2 regions of the Nonomuraea sp. NPDC049637 genome follow, and region 2 is predicted to be linked to the other one. Evidence: predicted binding sites of a transcription regulator. Region 2 holds the regulator's gene; the other holds the start of a gene.
The links. Region 2 encodes HrcA, which represses chaperone genes, less so after heat shock. Its sites were predicted from a motif close to TTGGCACTCTCNNNNNGAGAGTGCCAA; they were not measured.

Region 1 (7,520 bases), on a different contig from region 2:
GGCGATCATGGGGTCGGGCAGGCGTCCGCCGATCAGCTCGGCCACCTCGCCCACGAGGTGGGCCCGGATCGCGGCGCCGTCGGGCTCGTAGACGTAGCGGCCCATCGGGCCGACCGGCGCCTGGACCCCGGTGGCGGCCAGCGTGTGGCCGCCGGGCAGCAGGGTGGCGCGCCGGACGGGGCCGACCTGGGGGCCGGTCCAGAGGGTGGCCTCCTTGACCTCGCCCTTGTAGGAGACCCATTCGGCCTCCGCCCCCTCGGGGATGAACTCGTACGGGATGCCGGGGGCGACCTTGAGGCAGGCCCGCGGCGCCCGCGCGACCAGGTCGAGCACGACCGGCCAGGGCGGCGAGTAGGCCATGGGGTCGAACGTGCGGCCCTTGCCGCTGCGCCGGGCCGGGTCGGCGAACAGCGCGTCGTACTCCTCGGGCCGGACCAGCGCCGCGTCGCCCACCCGCACGCGCACCCGGTCGGCCAGCCCGAGCGCGTCGGCGTTGGCGCTTGCCACGGCGACCGTCAGCGGGTCGAGGTCGACGGCGTCGACCTCGCAACCGGCGCGGGCGAGCGCCAGGAGGTCGCCGCCGACCCCGCAGCAGGCGTCGATCACCCGCCCGGCGCCCATGCGCCGGGCGCGGTGGTCGGCGACCTCCCGGCGGGTGGACTGCTCCAGGCCGTGCGGGGTGAAGTACATGACCGCGGCGTCCGCGCCGAACTTCGCCGCGGCGCGCTCGCGCAGCGCCGCCTGCGTCAGCGCGGCGGAGGTGAGCGCCGCGTCGTAGGTGCGGCGCAGCCTGGTCGCCGCCGCGACCGGATCGGTCCCGGCCAGCTCCGCGGCCTCGGCGAGCGCCCGCTGCCCGCGCGGGGTCAGCAGCTCGCCGAAGGCGTCGAGATCCATGTACGCACTCCGCTCACAACTCAGGGTCGCTCACGACCAGGGGCCACTCGCGATCCGGACCGCTCGTGATCCGGGGCCCGCTCACGACTCGGGCTCGCTCACAGGGAGGTGTCGCCCAGGGAGACCAGCAGGCTGCGCAGCAGCCCGGCCAGGGCCTCGCGCTCGCCCCCGGACAGCCCGGCGAGCAGCCGCTCCTCGTTGGCGGCGTGCAGGACGAGCATCTCGTCGGCGACCCTCCTGCCCTCGTCGGTGAGGGCGACCAGCGTCATGCGCCGGTTGTTCGGCGCCGGCCAGCGGTGGACCAGGCCGCGCCGGACCAGGTGGTCCATCCGGTTGGTGAGCGCGCCGGGGCTGACCATGGCCGAGGCGGACAGGTCCTTCATGCACATGGCGTCGGCGCCGCTGCGCAGCAGCGTGGCCAGCATGTCGAACTCCCACGCCTCCAGCCCGTGCTCGGCCAGGAAGTCCTTCACGCCGCGCTCCAGCAGGCGCGAGGCGCGCGAGACCCGGCCGATCACGCCCATCGGGGACACGTCGACGTCGGGCCGTGTCCGCGCCCACTGTCCGAGAATCACGTCCACCGCGTCATCCACGGGGATCACCCTACCAAAGCTTCGATGTTGAAATGTTCGGCATCGTGCGGTACTGTCCACGACGTCGAAATGTTCAACGTAGAAGTTTTCGAGGTAGGTTCATCATGAAGGTGCTGGTGCTGGGCGCGACGGGGTACATCGGCGGCGCGGTGGTCGAGCGGCTGGCCGAGCAGGGGCACGAGGTGGCCGTCCTGGTGCGGCCCGCCGCCGACGGGTCCCGGCGCGTGCCGGGCGTGGCGGACGAGCGTCACGGAGACCTGGCCGACGTCGCGGGGCTGGCCGCCGCGATCACCCCGGACATCGACGCCATCGTGGTCGCCGCCCAGCTCGGCGGCGACAAGGAGGCCGACCTCGCCGCGATCGGCGTGCTCGCCGCGTCGGGCCGGAAGGTCGTCTTCACCAGCGGCGTGTGGGTGCTCGGCGCCACCGCCGACGGGCACGAGGAAAGCCCGGCCGACCCGATTCCGCTCGTGGCGTACCGGCACGAGATCGAGCAGCTGGTCATCGACGGCGGCGGCTCGGTGATCCGGCCCGCCGTCGTCCACGGGCGCGGCGGCGGCATTCCCGCCATGATGCGCGCGCAGGCCGCCGAGCGCGGCGCCGGCGTCTACGTCACCGACGGCGGCGAGCCGCACACCTGGACGTTCGTGCACGTCGACGACCTGGCCGACCTCGTCGTGGCCGTCCTGGAGAGGGGCGGCGCCCGCGTCTACCACGGCATCAGCGAGGAGGCCGTGCCGGTCGCCGAGGTGGCCGAGGCGGCGGCCCGGTCCGCGGGCGTCAAGCCGCAGGCCGAGCCCTGGCCGCAGGCCGAGGCGGCCCAGGTGCTGGGGGCCGGCTTCGCCGAGGCCCTGGCGCTCGGCCAGCGCATCAGCGCGACACGCACGCGCGCCGAACTCGGCTGGAACCCCTCCCGGCCCGGCGTCGTCGCCGATCTGACCGAGGGTTCCTACGTCTGATCGCTGTGAGCAGACGCGTTCGTGTTGACTGTCAAGGCCCTCTTGCATATGTTTCCTGTTGGCACTCTCACCTTGAGAGTGCCAACGTGCGACGAGGCAGGTCTGACACCCGCGACGGCAGGCCCCGCTGGTCGCCTCTTCTAGATCATTCAAATCTGAAGGGGAGGTCCGATCGTGACGACCGCCACCAAGGTTCCCGTTAAGCCGCTCGGCGACCGCATCGTGGTTCAGCCGCTTGAGGCAGAGCAGACCACCGCTTCCGGTCTGGTCATCCCGGACACCGCCAAGGAGAAGCCGCAGGAGGGCAAGGTCCTCGCGGTGGGCCCCGGCAACTGGGATGAGGACGGCGACAAGCGTATTCCGCTCGACGTCTCCGAGGGCGACGTCGTCCTCTACAGCAAGTACGGCGGCACCGAGGTCAAGTACGGCGGCGAGGAGTACCTCGTGCTCTCCGCCCGCGACGTTCTCGCGATCATCGAGAAGTAAGCCGGTTGTGTCGAGCCCCGGGCGCTCTTGAGGGCCCGGGGCTTTCGACGCCAGGAGAGGACTTTCAGCATGGCGAAGATCCTGCAGTTCGACGAGGACGCCCGTCGCGCGCTTGAGCGCGGTGTCAACGCCCTCGCGGACGCCGTGAAGGTAACCCTCGGCCCGCGTGGCCGTAACGTCGTCATCGACAAGAAGTTCGGTGCGCCGACGATCACGAACGACGGTGTGACCATCGCTCGTGAGATCGAGCTGGAGGAGCGCTACGAGAACCTCGGCGCCCAGCTCGCCAAGGAAGTTGCCACCAAGACCAACGACATCGCGGGCGACGGCACCACCACCGCCACCGTGCTGGCCCAGGCCATGGTCCGCGAGGGCCTGCGCAACGTGGCCGCCGGCGCCTCGCCGCTGTCGCTCAAGCGTGGCATCGACAAGGCCGCCAAGGAGATCAGCGACCGGCTGCTGGCCAGCGCGCGCGAGGTGGGCGACAAGAAGGAGATCGCCAACGTCGCCACCATCTCCGCCCAGGACGCCAAGATCGGCGAGCTGATCGCCGAGGCGTTCGACAAGGTGGGCAAGGACGGTGTCCTCACCGTCGAAGAGTCCAACGCCATGGGCATGGAGCTCGAGTTCACCGAGGGCATGCAGTTCGACAAGGGCTACCTGTCGGCCTACATGGTGACCGACCCCGAGCGCATGGAGTCCGTCCTGGAGGACGCGTACATCCTGCTCACCCAGGGCAAGATCTCCTCCATCGCCGACTTCCTGCCGCTGCTGGAGAAGGTCGCCCAGACCAAGAAGCCGCTGCTCGTGGTCGCCGAGGACGTCGAGGGCGAGGCCCTGGCCGTCCTGGTCACCAACAAGATCCGCGGCACCTTCACCTCCGTGGCCGTCAAGGCCCCGGGCTTCGGCGACCGCCGCAAGGCGATGCTCCAGGACATGGCGATCCTCACCGGCGGCCAGGTCGTCAGCGAAGAGGTCGGCCTCAAGCTGGAGCACGTCGGTCTCGAGGTGCTCGGCACGGCCCGCCGCGTCGTCGTCACCAAGGACGCCACGACCATCGTCGACGGCGCCGGCGACCAGCAGGCGATCGAGGACCGCGTCAAGGAGATCAAGATTGCCATCGAGCAGTCCGACTCCGACTGGGACCGCGAGAAGCTGCAGGAGCGCCTGGCCAAGCTCGCCGGCGGTGTGTGCGTGCTGCGCGTCGGCGCCGCCACCGAGGTGGAGCTGAAGGAGAAGAAGCACCGCCTCGAGGACGCGATCTCCGCGACCCGCGCCGCGATCGAGGAGGGCATCGTCTCCGGCGGTGGCTCGGCCCTCATCCACGTGGGCAAGGAGCTCGACGACCTCGGCCTGACCGGCGACGAGGCCACCGGTGTCGGCGTCGTGCGCCGCGCGCTGGTCGAGCCGGCCCGCTGGATCGCCGAGAACGCCGGCCTGGAGGGCTACGTGGTGACCCACAAGGTCGCCGAGCTGCCCGCCGGCCAGGGCCTCAACGCCGCCACCGGCGAGTACGTCGACCTGATCGCCCAGGGTGTCATCGACCCCGTCAAGGTGACCCGGTCCGCGGTGCAGAACGCGGCTTCGATCGCGGGCATGCTCCTGACGACCGAGGCGCTCGTGGTGGACAAGCCCGAGGAGGAGGCTCCGGCCGCCGGCCAGGGCCACGGCCACGGTCACGGCCACTGACCCGCCTGTTTCCCCCGCGCCCGTACGGCCCGCCCCGGTTCCCTCCGGCGCGGGCCGTCGGCTTTCCATGGCCCGTCCCTGGCCTGGTGGATTCGGCCTGGTCGGCGGCCGACCCGGCGATGGTGTGCACTTTCGGTGTCTTCGTATGCCGACCAGGTCGCTCGAAGGATGTCCAAGCACGGGCGCTTTCGGCGATCTTCATGGCATCCTTTCGGGATATGCCACCGTTTCCGCCCGCGTTGGTCGAGCTGTCCACAGCGCAGTTCGTCCTCCGGCCGCCCAGTACGGCGGACGCTCCGGAGGTCCTGCGCCTTGCCAGGGACCCGGACGTGCTTCTCTGGAACCCCCGCTGCCGCATCGAGGACGAGGCCGGAGCCGTTGCGGACTGCCTCAAGGGCGCCGACTGGTCAGACGGAACGCACGCCACGTTCTCGATCCTCGACGCCGAGTCCGGGCGTTAGGTCGGCAACATCGCGTTGCACGGGCTTGACCTGGAGAACGCCCAGGCCCGGATCGGATACCGGATCGCGCCTTGGGCGCGCGGCCGAGGCGCCGCCACCGCATCCGTCCAGGCAGTCACGACATGGGCGATGACCACGCTGCAGCTCGCCCGGATCGTCCTCACGCATGCCGTCGAGAATCACGCCTCGTGCCGGGTGGCGCAGAAGTCGGGGTTCGTGCTGGAAGGCGTGATGCGATCAGCGAAGAGGTTCGGGGACGGCCGGCTTCATGATGAACACCTTCATGCTTGCCTGGCCACGGATCTGGCCTCCTGAGCATCCCTCACACCCCCGCCTCCCGGGTCGGAAAGCGGGGTCGAGGTGGGTGTGCCAGGGGCTCGGCGAGCCACCTCTGCCGGGGTGTCCCTGTTGAGCGCCTTGCGGGGGGCTGGCGTTCAGCTCGGCGGCCACAGCGTCGAGCTGGTCGCGAGTGTGGGCTGACAGGTCGGCGCCCTTGGGGACGTCCTGAGGTGGCAGGCCGTTGAGCCGCGTTGCTGTGGGCTGACCGGATCGCCCAGGTACGGGCATGTCGGTGGCGACCGTTGAACTCGTGGTGCCGCCCATCTCGGGGCCCTGATGCCAGGTTCGGGAGCGCCCAAGATGTGCGTCGTGCATGCTCTCGGCGTCGCGGCCCGACCACCATGGGGTGCTCTGGCGGCGCTGCTGGGCCGCTTCCCTGTGCGCGTTCCCAGGTCCTCCCGGAAGCCCCCTCATCGGGGCGTCGGCTGGGCAGGGCGGGCGCCGGTGGGGGACTGATGGGTTTTGGGGGCTTGGAAATGTGGGTGGGGCTTGTGGGGTGGAAGGGGGTGGGGGCGGGGAAAAATGGGGGAAGAGGTGGATTATTGGAGTAAACCGGCAGTGCGGGTTAAGCGTCGGGGTCTGGCAATTGTCGTGCATTTCGGCTTATCGAGTGAAACATTATGTCAGCTCATCAGGCTTAGTGTGGTCAGTCGATTACTGCTAGTTATCGTCGCTTCAATGTGACCAATCCGTAGCCGTTCGCCAGGGGGACAGGCCGGATCAGTGCGGGCATCATGCCTATCGTGAGCGAGGGAAGCGTCGCCGACGCCAAAATTGGGGTAAGGCTCGCGTCGAGACTTCCGGCACGGACGGATGACTCCGACCTTAGGGAACTGACGAGCCTCGCCGTGCAGGGAGATCGCAGTGCGATCGAATCCCTGCTCGGGGAGTTGCGTCCCATGGTGGTGCGGTATTGCCGCGCCAGGCTGGGCAGGGTTTCAGGGCAATATCACATTGCCGATGACGTAGCCCAGGAGGTGTGCATCGCGGTGTTGTCCGCGCTGCCGCGATACCGGGACATGGGGCGGCCTTTCGCGTCCTTCGTGTTCGGGATCGCCTCGCACAAGGTGGCCGACGCGCTGCGCAGTTCGGTGCGCTCGGCCGTGCCCACCCAGGATCTGCCCGACGGGCCCGACGACGGCCCCGGGCCCGAGGAGACGGTGGTCCGCTACATCGAGGTCGAGCACGCGCGCAGGCTGCTGGCCAGGCTGCCCGACAACCAGCGGGAGTTGCTGCTGTTGCGGGTGGTGTCGGGGCTGTCGGCCGAGGAGACCGGTAATGTACTCGGCATGTCACCAGGTGCGGTCCGCGTAGCCCAGCATCGGGCGCTGGCCAGGTTGCGGCAGATGGCCGAGCTGGAGTCGGCTTGACGCCGGAGGACGAGTTCCATGCGCTTCTCCAGACCGACGAGCTGCTCGACGCGGTCGCGCGGGGCCGGGCGCGGGATTCGTCCGACCCTGCGGTGCGGTTGCTGGGCGCGCTACTGGACGATGTCTCGGAGGAAGTCGATCAGCGGCGCTCCTCCGTGTCGATGACGCCGTCGACGTAGCCTCGGGCGTACTCCCAGCTGACGTAGTCGGCGGGGTCGGGGTGGAAGGCCGGCTCGTGCACCTGGGGCTGGCCTTTCTCGATCATCTGGCGAAGGTTGCCGCGCAGCAGCTCCCAGTCGAAGAAGTGCTGCTCGCCGCACTCGGGACAGTCGAGCACGAGGCCCAGCACCCCCTGCGGTTCGAGCAGGGAGCGAAAGACCTCGACGTCTGCCAGGTCGGTGATGGCCTCGTCGCGCTCGGCCGCGGTGAGTGGCTCGGCGTCGTCGAGAGCGCCCATCGCCGAGGACGGGTCGTTCGGGTCGTCCGCGAACGGGTCGCGGGGGACGTCTTCCAGCACCTTCCCACCATATGACCGAAGCGGCCCCGGCGGAGAGTATTAGCTGAGCCATCCCCGTCTGGCGGCCTCCACACCGGCGTGGAAGCGCGACTGGGCGCCCAGCTCGGCCATGGCGTCGGCGAACCTCGCGCGCACCGTGCGGACCGAGACGCCGAGCTGGCGGGCGATGGAGTCGTCGCACACGCCCTGCGCGGCCAGGCGGAGCACCTGGA
Region 2 (7,520 bases):
GACGCCGCGTCGGGGTGGTGCGCGCGCGGGATGACCAGCACGTGCGTCGGGGCCTGCGGATTGATGTCGCGGAACGCCAGCGCCCTGGCGTTCTCGTAGACGACGTCGGCCGGAATTTCCTTGGCCACGATTTTGCAGAAGAGGCAGTCGCTCACGGCAGTACCCTATCGAGAGCGACCGTTCGGCAGTCCGTTGCGAATCGGTAATCCGTGGTGTCGTGCGCCCGAAGATCCGCGCGGTTAGGGTGAGTATGCGACACTTCAGAGCAAAAAAGATGATTCAGGGTCGGGCGAGCGCCACCTGGCGAGGAACACGACTGGGTAATGCACCCTAAGGAACCGGGGAAACCTTCAGAACCGGAAGAGAGTAAACCCTCTGGGAAGGCCGCGCGTCCCACTGATGTGACCACCGAAACCCTGCTGGCCGACAGGTCGATGGGGGCGGTGCCGGTCGGGTGGGATGCCGACATGGCCGTGACCGCGCTCTACAGTGCGCACTTCCGGTCATTGGTGCGTCTCGCGGTGTTGCTGGTGCGTGACATGGCAACCGCCGAGGAAGTCGTGCAGGACGCGTTCGTCGCCATTCACGGCGCCTGGCGCAGACTGCGCGATCCCGACAAGGCACTCGCTTACCTGCGTCAGTCTGTCGTCAACCGGTCCCGTTCCGTGCTGCGTCACCGCGCGGTCGTCGAGAAATACGCACCCAAGGGCCTGCCGGACGCCCCGAGCGCCGAGAACGGCGCGATCGGCGAGCTGGAACGCTCCGCCGTCATCGAGGCGTTACGCGCCCTGCCGACCCGACAGAGAGAAGCACTGGTTCTGCGTTATTACGGAGATCTGTCCGAAGCTGAGATCGCCCACGCCATGGGCATCAGCAAGGGCGCGGTCAAGAGCCACACCGCCCGTGGAATGGCCGCGTTGCGGTCCGTCCTGGAGAAGATGTCATGACCCAGCCCCCCGACGAGTACGGCGACGTCCTGCGCCGTGCGCTCCGCGCGGAGGCGGACGCGGTCGTGCCCTCGCCGGAAGGACTGCAGATCATCCGCGCCCGCATCGAGCGGCGCGGCGTCCGTAACCTGTTCTGGTGGCGTGCGGGCGCGGCGGCGGTCAGCGCCGTGCTGGTGGCGGGGACGATCGTGATGGTCGTTCCCGGGCTGCGCTCCCAGATCTTCGAGACGCCCGTCAAGGTGGTGGACAACTCGACCACCACCCCCGGCAACTCCTCGACCAGGCTGTCCACGCCGCCCAGGCCCGGCAGTCACAGCGCCGAGCCGCCGCCCGCGGTGGTCGTGCCGCCGAGCCACAGCGAGACCCACCGGCCCTCGGAGACGGCCAGGTCGACCAGGCAGCCCACGCCGTCGCCGACGCCGTCCTCGACGCCCTGCCCGAGCGGCGAGCCCGCCGTCGGCCAGGAGTGCCCCGAGATCACGCCGACCCCCACGCCGACCCCGCCGGAGACGACCGACACGCCGACGTCGTGCCCCTCCGACGAGTGCCCGCCGGACGACCCGCCCACCGGCCCGAGCGACCTGAGCAGCCCGCTGGTGGACGTGCCGCACACCACACCCTGAGCCGGGATCACCAGCGCTCGGTGCGCGCGAGCAGCACGGCCGCCGCCGCCACCCCCGCCGTGGAGGTCCGCAGCACGGTGGGCCCGAGCAGCACGGGCACCGCCTTGGCCGCGGCGAACCTGCGCAGCTCCTCCTCCGAGACCCCGCCCTCGGGCCCCACGACGACGACGATGTCGCCGCCGGGCGGCAGCGCCACCTTCGACAGCGGCTCGGCGGCCTCCTCGTGCAGCACGAGCCCCAGCGCCGCGTCGGCCAGCAGCCCCTCGACCTGGGCGGTGGAGGCGAGGTCGGCCACCTGCGGCAGGTGGAACCGGCGCGCCTGCTTGCCGGCCTCGCGGGCCGTCGAGCGCCACCGGCCCAGCGCCTTGGCGATCTTGTCGCCCTTCCACTGCGTGATGCTGCGCGAGGCGGCCCAGGGCACGATCACGTCGACCCCCACCTCGGTCATCATCTCGACGGCAAGCTCGCCCCGGTCGCCCTTGGGCAGCCCCTGGACGACCACCAGCCGCCGCGCGGGCGGCTCGACGGTGTAGCGGGCGAGCACGTCGAGCGCGAGCGCGTCCTTGAACACCTCGCGCACCACGCACTCGGCGACGTCGCCCGCGCCGTTGGTCAGGTCGACCCGCTCGCCGGCGCGCAGGCGCCGCACGGAGGCCGCGTGCCGCCCCTCAGGGCCGTCGAGCGTGAGCTCGGCGCCGACGAGGTCCTCGGCGAGGAACACGGGGACGGTCACGGGTGATCGTCACCTGCCGTTGAAGGCGTCACGCAGGCGGGAGAAGAAACCCTGCTGGCCGGGGGCGAACTTGCCCGGCGGCCGCTCCTCGCCGCGCAGCCTGGACAGCTCGCGCAGCAGGTCCTCCTGCGTCTGGTCGAGCCGCATCGGGGTCTCGACGTTGACGTGGATGAGCAGGTCGCCCCTGCCGGACTCGTTGAGCCGCTGCACGCCGCGCCCGTACATGGTGATGACCTGGCCGGACTGGGTGCCGGGGCGCACGTCGATCTCCTCGGAGCCGTCGAGCGTCTCGACGGCGAGGATCGTGCCGAGCGCGGCGGCCGTCATCGGGATCTGGACCGTGCAGTGGAGGTCGTCGCCGCGCCGCTCGAAGATCTCGTGCGCGCGCTCGACGATCTCCAGGAAGAGGTCTCCGGGCGGGCCGCCGCCGGGGCCGACCTCGCCCTCGCCGGCGAGCTGGATGTGGGTGCCGTCCTCGACGCCCGCGGGGATGCGAACCTTGATCGTACGGCGGGTGCGAACCCGGCCGTCGCCTGAGCACTCCTGGCAGGGGTGGCGGATGATGCTGCCGAAGCCGCCGCACTGGGGGCACGGCCGCGAGGTCATGACCTGGCCCAGGAACGAGCGGGTGACCTGGGAGATCTCGCCGCGCCCGTTGCACATGTCGCAGGTGTCGGGGTGGGTGCCGGGGGCCGCGCCGGCGCCGTGGCACACCTCGCACAGCACGGCGGTGTCCACGACCAGCTCGCGGGTGGTGCCGAACGCCGTCTCGCGCAGGTCGAGCTCGACCCGGATGGTGGCGTTGCGGCCCCTCCTGGCGCGCGAGCGCGGCCCGCGGGTGCCGCCCGCGGTGCCGAAGAAGGCGTCCATGATGTCGCTGAAGGGGAAACCCGCGCCGAAGCCGCCGGCGCCCGCTCCCGCACCCGCGCCGCCGCCGAAGGGATCGCCGCCCAGGTCGTACATCTGGCGCTTGTTCGGGTCGGACAGCACCTCGTAGGCCTGCGTGATCTCCTTGAACCGCTCCTGGGTCTCAGGATCGGGGTTCACGTCGGGGTGCAGCTCGCGGGCGAGGCGGCGGTAGGCCTTCTTGATCTCGTCCTGACTGGCGTCACGGCGCACCCCGAGGGTGGCGTAGTAGTCGCTGTTTGCCACTTATCGACCTCTTAAGATGCAGCCAGGATCTGGCTGACGTAGCGTGCCACCGCGCGTACGGCGCCCATCGTCACGGGGTAGTCCATCCTCGTGGGACCCAGCACGCCGAGCCGGGCCAGTTGGTTGTCGCCAGAACCGTATCCGGTTGCGACGATGGACGTGCCGCGAAGGTAGGGGTTTTCCGAGCCGATGCGCACGGTGAGCGCGGACGGGGTGTCTGTGGATGTCTCGCCGAGCAACCGCATGAGCACGACCTGCTCCTCCAGCGCCTCCAGCACGTCGCGCAGGCCGGTGGCGAAGTCGGCGCCCGCGAGATTGGCCGCGCCGGCGAACACGATCTTCTCGTCATGGCGTTCGACGAGGGTTTCGAGCAGCACCGACAGGATCGTGGCCACGGCGGGCCGGTCCTCGGCGGGCAGCCGCTCGGGCAGGTCGGCGACCAGTTCGGGGACGTTACTCAGCCCGCAGCCGTCGAGGCAGGAGTTGAGCACCGCGCGCAGATGGGCGATGCGGTCGTCCTCCACCACCTCGGGCAGCTCGATCACGCGCTGCTCGACGCGCCCGGTGTTGGTGATCAGCACGAGCATGACCCGCCGGTCGTTGAGCGGGACCAGCTCGACGTGCCTGACCGTGGAACGGGTCAGCGTCGGATACTGCACGACCGCGACCTGCCGGGTGAGCTGCGCGAGCAGCCGCACGGTGCGGAAGACCACGTCGTCGAGGTCGACCGCGCCGGCGAGGAAGGTCTCGATCGCCCGCCGCTCGGCCCCCGACAGGGGCTTGACCTGCGAGAGCCGGTCGACGAACAGGCGGTAGCCCTTGTCCGTCGGCACGCGGCCCGCGCTGGTGTGCGGCTGGGTGATGTAGCCCTCCTCCTCCAGAGCGGCCATGTCGTTCCTGACCGTTGCCGGGGAGACCTTGAGGTTGTGACGCTCTGCCAGCGCCTTGGAGCCCACCGGTTCGTTGGTGGACACGTAGTCTTCGACAATGGCGCGGAGCACCGCAAGCTTCCGTTCGTCGAGCACGTGCTCACCTCCTGCCTCTGCCTAACAGGGAAACGACAGGTCTAGCACTCCGTGTTCCCGAGTGCCAAGTGTACGGCTCTCGCCCACAAGGTGCGATAACACCAGGTCCCATCCTGTTGCTAGCGACTTACAAGCGACAGGCCTCACACTTGCCGCATGACCGACAATTCCCAGCCCCCGCAGTACGGACCGCCCCAGGGGCAGGGTCCCTACTACGGTCAGCAGAACCAGCACGCCCAGCCGCCGTACCAGCCGCAGCAGCACGGCCAGCCGCCCTACCAGCAGCAACAGCCGTCCGCCCCGTACGGCCCCCCGCCCCAGTACGGTCAGCAGAACCAGTACGGCCAGCAGAACCCGTACGCCCAGTCCGACCAGTACGCCCAGCCGAACCAGTACGGCCCCCACAACCAGTACGGCCAGCAGCCGCAGTTCCCGGCCAGGATCGACGGCAAAGCGATCAAGCCGCGCCTGTGGTGGATCGCCATCGTGTGGGCGGTCGCCGTGGTGCTGGGCGTCGTGGGCGTGGTCGTGTTCGCCGGCGGCGTGCTGAGCAGCGTCACGGACATGGCCCCGACGACCACGTTCGCGTCGGGCGAAAGCGTGAAGGTCGCGATCGACCCCGCCAAGCGCCCGGCCGTCTACATCGCCACCGACACGCGGGTCAACTACCAGTGCGAGATCTCCGGCGGCCCGGCCCAGGCCAGGCTGGTCAAGGTCTCCGGCACCCAGACGCTCAGCGCCGGCGGCACGACCTGGCAGGAGATCCTCGCCGTCAACGCCCCCGCCAAGGGCGACTACCAGCTGACCTGCGCCACGCAGGAGGAGTCGTCGGCCCGCTTCGGCGTGGGCCGGGACGTGCTCTCCGCGGCGGGCGGCCTGTTCGGCGGGGTGGCGGCGCTGTTCCTGTTCCCCGGCGCCGGCCTGCTCATCGGCATCATCGGCACGGTCGTCGTGCTCGTCCGGCGCAGCGGCGCGCGTAAGCGCCTTGCGGTCAGCGGGTGATTTGCTACGGTCCCCGTGTGTACGAGGGTGATGTGCTGGCGGGTAATTGGCGGCGGCCGGGCAAGGGCAAGATCCCGAAGGTGCCCGCCGAACTCGACCTGGTCGTGGAGGACGCCGACAGCGGCTTCTGCGGCGCCGTGGTGGCCTGCGACAAGGAGGCCGTCACCCTTGAGGACCGGTTCGGCAAACGCCGCCTGTTCCCGCTGGCGCCGGCCGCGTTCCTGCTGGAGGGCAGGCCCGTGACGCTGGTGCGCCCGGCGGCCGCGGCTGCGGCTGCGGCTGCGGCTGCGGGGCCCAGGCGCAGCGCGTCCGGGTCCATCGCCGTGGAGGGGCTGCGGGCGCGGGTCGCCAAGGAGAGCCGGATCTACGTCGAGGGCGTGCACGACGCCGCGCTCGTGGAGAAGATCTGGGGCCACGACCTGCGGGTCGAGGGGGTCGTCGTCGAGTACCTGGAGGGCGTCGACGACCTGCCCGCCATCGTGGCCGAGTTCGCCCCCGAGCCGGGCCGCAGGCTCGGCGTGCTGGTCGACCATCTGGTGCCGGGGTCGAAGGAGAGCCGGATCGCGGCCCGGATCACCTCGCCGCACGTGCTCGTCGTGGGTCACCCGTACATCGACATCTGGCAGGCGGTCAAACCGTCCGTGCTGCGCATCCCGGGCTGGCCCGACGTGCCGCGCGGGGTGCCGTGGAAGGAGGGCGTGCTCGCCGCACTGGGCTGGCGCATGGAGCCCGCGGACGCCTGGCGGCGCATTCTGGGCGCCGTCTCGTCCTACACCGACCTGGAGCCGGAGCTGCTCGGCCGGGTCGAGGAACTGATCGACTTCGTTACGGAGGCATCATGAGCCAGGACCCGCCGCCCGCCGACGACCCAACCCCCGACGTCCCGCGTTCTGACGTGCCGCCTTCTGACGTGCCGCCTTATGACGCGCCCCGCGACCAGGGCTCCGGCCCCCAGCTCGGCTACGGGCAGCAGCCGGGTTCCCAGCCGGACTACGGGCGGCAGCCGCCGAGCGGGCCCGGCCCGCACCCGGGCCCCATGCCTCCGCCGCCCCGCTACGTGCCCCCGCCGCCCGGCTACGGCCAGCCGCCCGGTTACGGACAAGCTCCGGGCCACGGGCAGCAGGGCTACGGCCACCCCGCCGGGCCGTACGTGCCCGGCCGGTTCGGCCCGCGCCGCGGCAGCGACGACACCACGATGGCCATGCTCGCCCACCTGCTGGGCCTGCTCGTCTCGTGGATCGGCCCGCTGGTCATCTACCTGATGAAGAAGGACGAGTCCCCCTATGTCAGGGACCAGGCGGCCGAGGCGCTGAACTTCCAGATCACGATGTTCATCGGCTACGCGGTGGCGATGGTGCTGTCGATCGTGCTGGTCGGCCTGCTGCTGTTCCCGATCATATGGATCGTGTCGCTGATCTTCCACGTCCAGGCGGCCATCGCCACCAACCGCGGCGAGAACTACCGCTACCCGTTCGCCATCCGCCTGGTCACATGAGCTCGGTGATCAGGGCGTCGGCCAGCAGCCGCCCCTTGAGGGTGAGCACCATCCGGCCCGCCCTGAACGGCTCCGGCTCCAGCAGCCCGCGGGCCAGCGCGCTCGCCACGGACGTGCGCGCGCCGGGCGCGACCTCCGCGAGCGGGTAGCCGGAGACCAGCCGCAGCTCCAGCATCAGCCGCTCGGCGGCCCGGTCGTCGCCGGTGAGCACCTCGCGCGCGTGCGCGGGCGAGGCGCCCGCCGCCAGGCGCTGGGCGTAGGCGGCCGGGTGCTTGACGTTCCACCAGCGGGTGCCGCCGACGTGGCTGTGGGCGCCGGGGCCGGCGGCCCACCAGTCGCCGCCGGTCCAGTAGAGCAGGTTGTGCCGGCAGCGGGCCTGCTCGGAGGTGGCCCAGTTGGACACCTCGTACCAGGAGAAACCGGCCTCGGCCAGCATCTCCTCGGCGATCAGGTAACGGTCGGCGGCGACGTCGTCGTCGGGCATCGGCAGCTCGCCGCGCCGGATGCGGGCCGCGAGCCTGGTGCCCTCCTCCACGATCAGCG

Region 1: the regulator HrcA is predicted to act here: its motif matches at 2,505-2,531, upstream of groES (co-chaperone GroES).

Annotation. Positions count from the first base shown of each region.
Region 1 covers NZ_JBFAOM010000012.1:173,409-180,928, reverse strand. The annotation lists gene AB0J71_RS19165 (class I SAM-dependent methyltransferase) at 1-894, opposite strand, end outside; gene AB0J71_RS19160 (MarR family transcriptional regulator) at 993-1,487, opposite strand; gene AB0J71_RS19155 (NAD-dependent epimerase/dehydratase family protein) at 1,592-2,446, shown strand; gene groES (co-chaperone GroES) at 2,618-2,932, shown strand; gene groL (chaperonin GroEL) at 3,002-4,621, shown strand; gene AB0J71_RS19140 (hypothetical protein) at 4,840-5,082, shown strand; gene AB0J71_RS19135 (GNAT family protein) at 5,092-5,397, shown strand; partial or broken gene AB0J71_RS19130 (hypothetical protein) at 5,364-5,604, opposite strand; gene AB0J71_RS19125 (sigma-70 family RNA polymerase sigma factor) at 6,156-6,791, shown strand; gene AB0J71_RS19120 (hypothetical protein) at 6,788-6,970, shown strand; gene AB0J71_RS19115 (DUF5319 domain-containing protein) at 6,931-7,308, opposite strand; gene AB0J71_RS19110 (LuxR C-terminal-related transcriptional regulator) at 7,348-7,520, opposite strand, start outside.
Region 2 covers NZ_JBFAOM010000042.1:67,740-75,259, reverse strand. The annotation lists gene AB0J71_RS38990 (histidine triad nucleotide-binding protein) at 1-155, opposite strand, end outside; gene AB0J71_RS38985 (SigE family RNA polymerase sigma factor) at 435-947, shown strand; gene AB0J71_RS38980 (hypothetical protein) at 944-1,570, shown strand; gene AB0J71_RS38975 (16S rRNA (uracil(1498)-N(3))-methyltransferase) at 1,578-2,303, opposite strand; gene dnaJ (molecular chaperone DnaJ) at 2,313-3,455, opposite strand; gene hrcA (heat-inducible transcriptional repressor HrcA) at 3,467-4,480, opposite strand; gene AB0J71_RS38960 (DUF456 domain-containing protein) at 4,637-5,482, shown strand; gene AB0J71_RS38955 (DUF3097 domain-containing protein) at 5,500-6,324, shown strand; gene AB0J71_RS38950 (DUF4870 domain-containing protein) at 6,321-6,977, shown strand; gene hemW (radical SAM family heme chaperone HemW) at 6,970-7,520, opposite strand, start outside.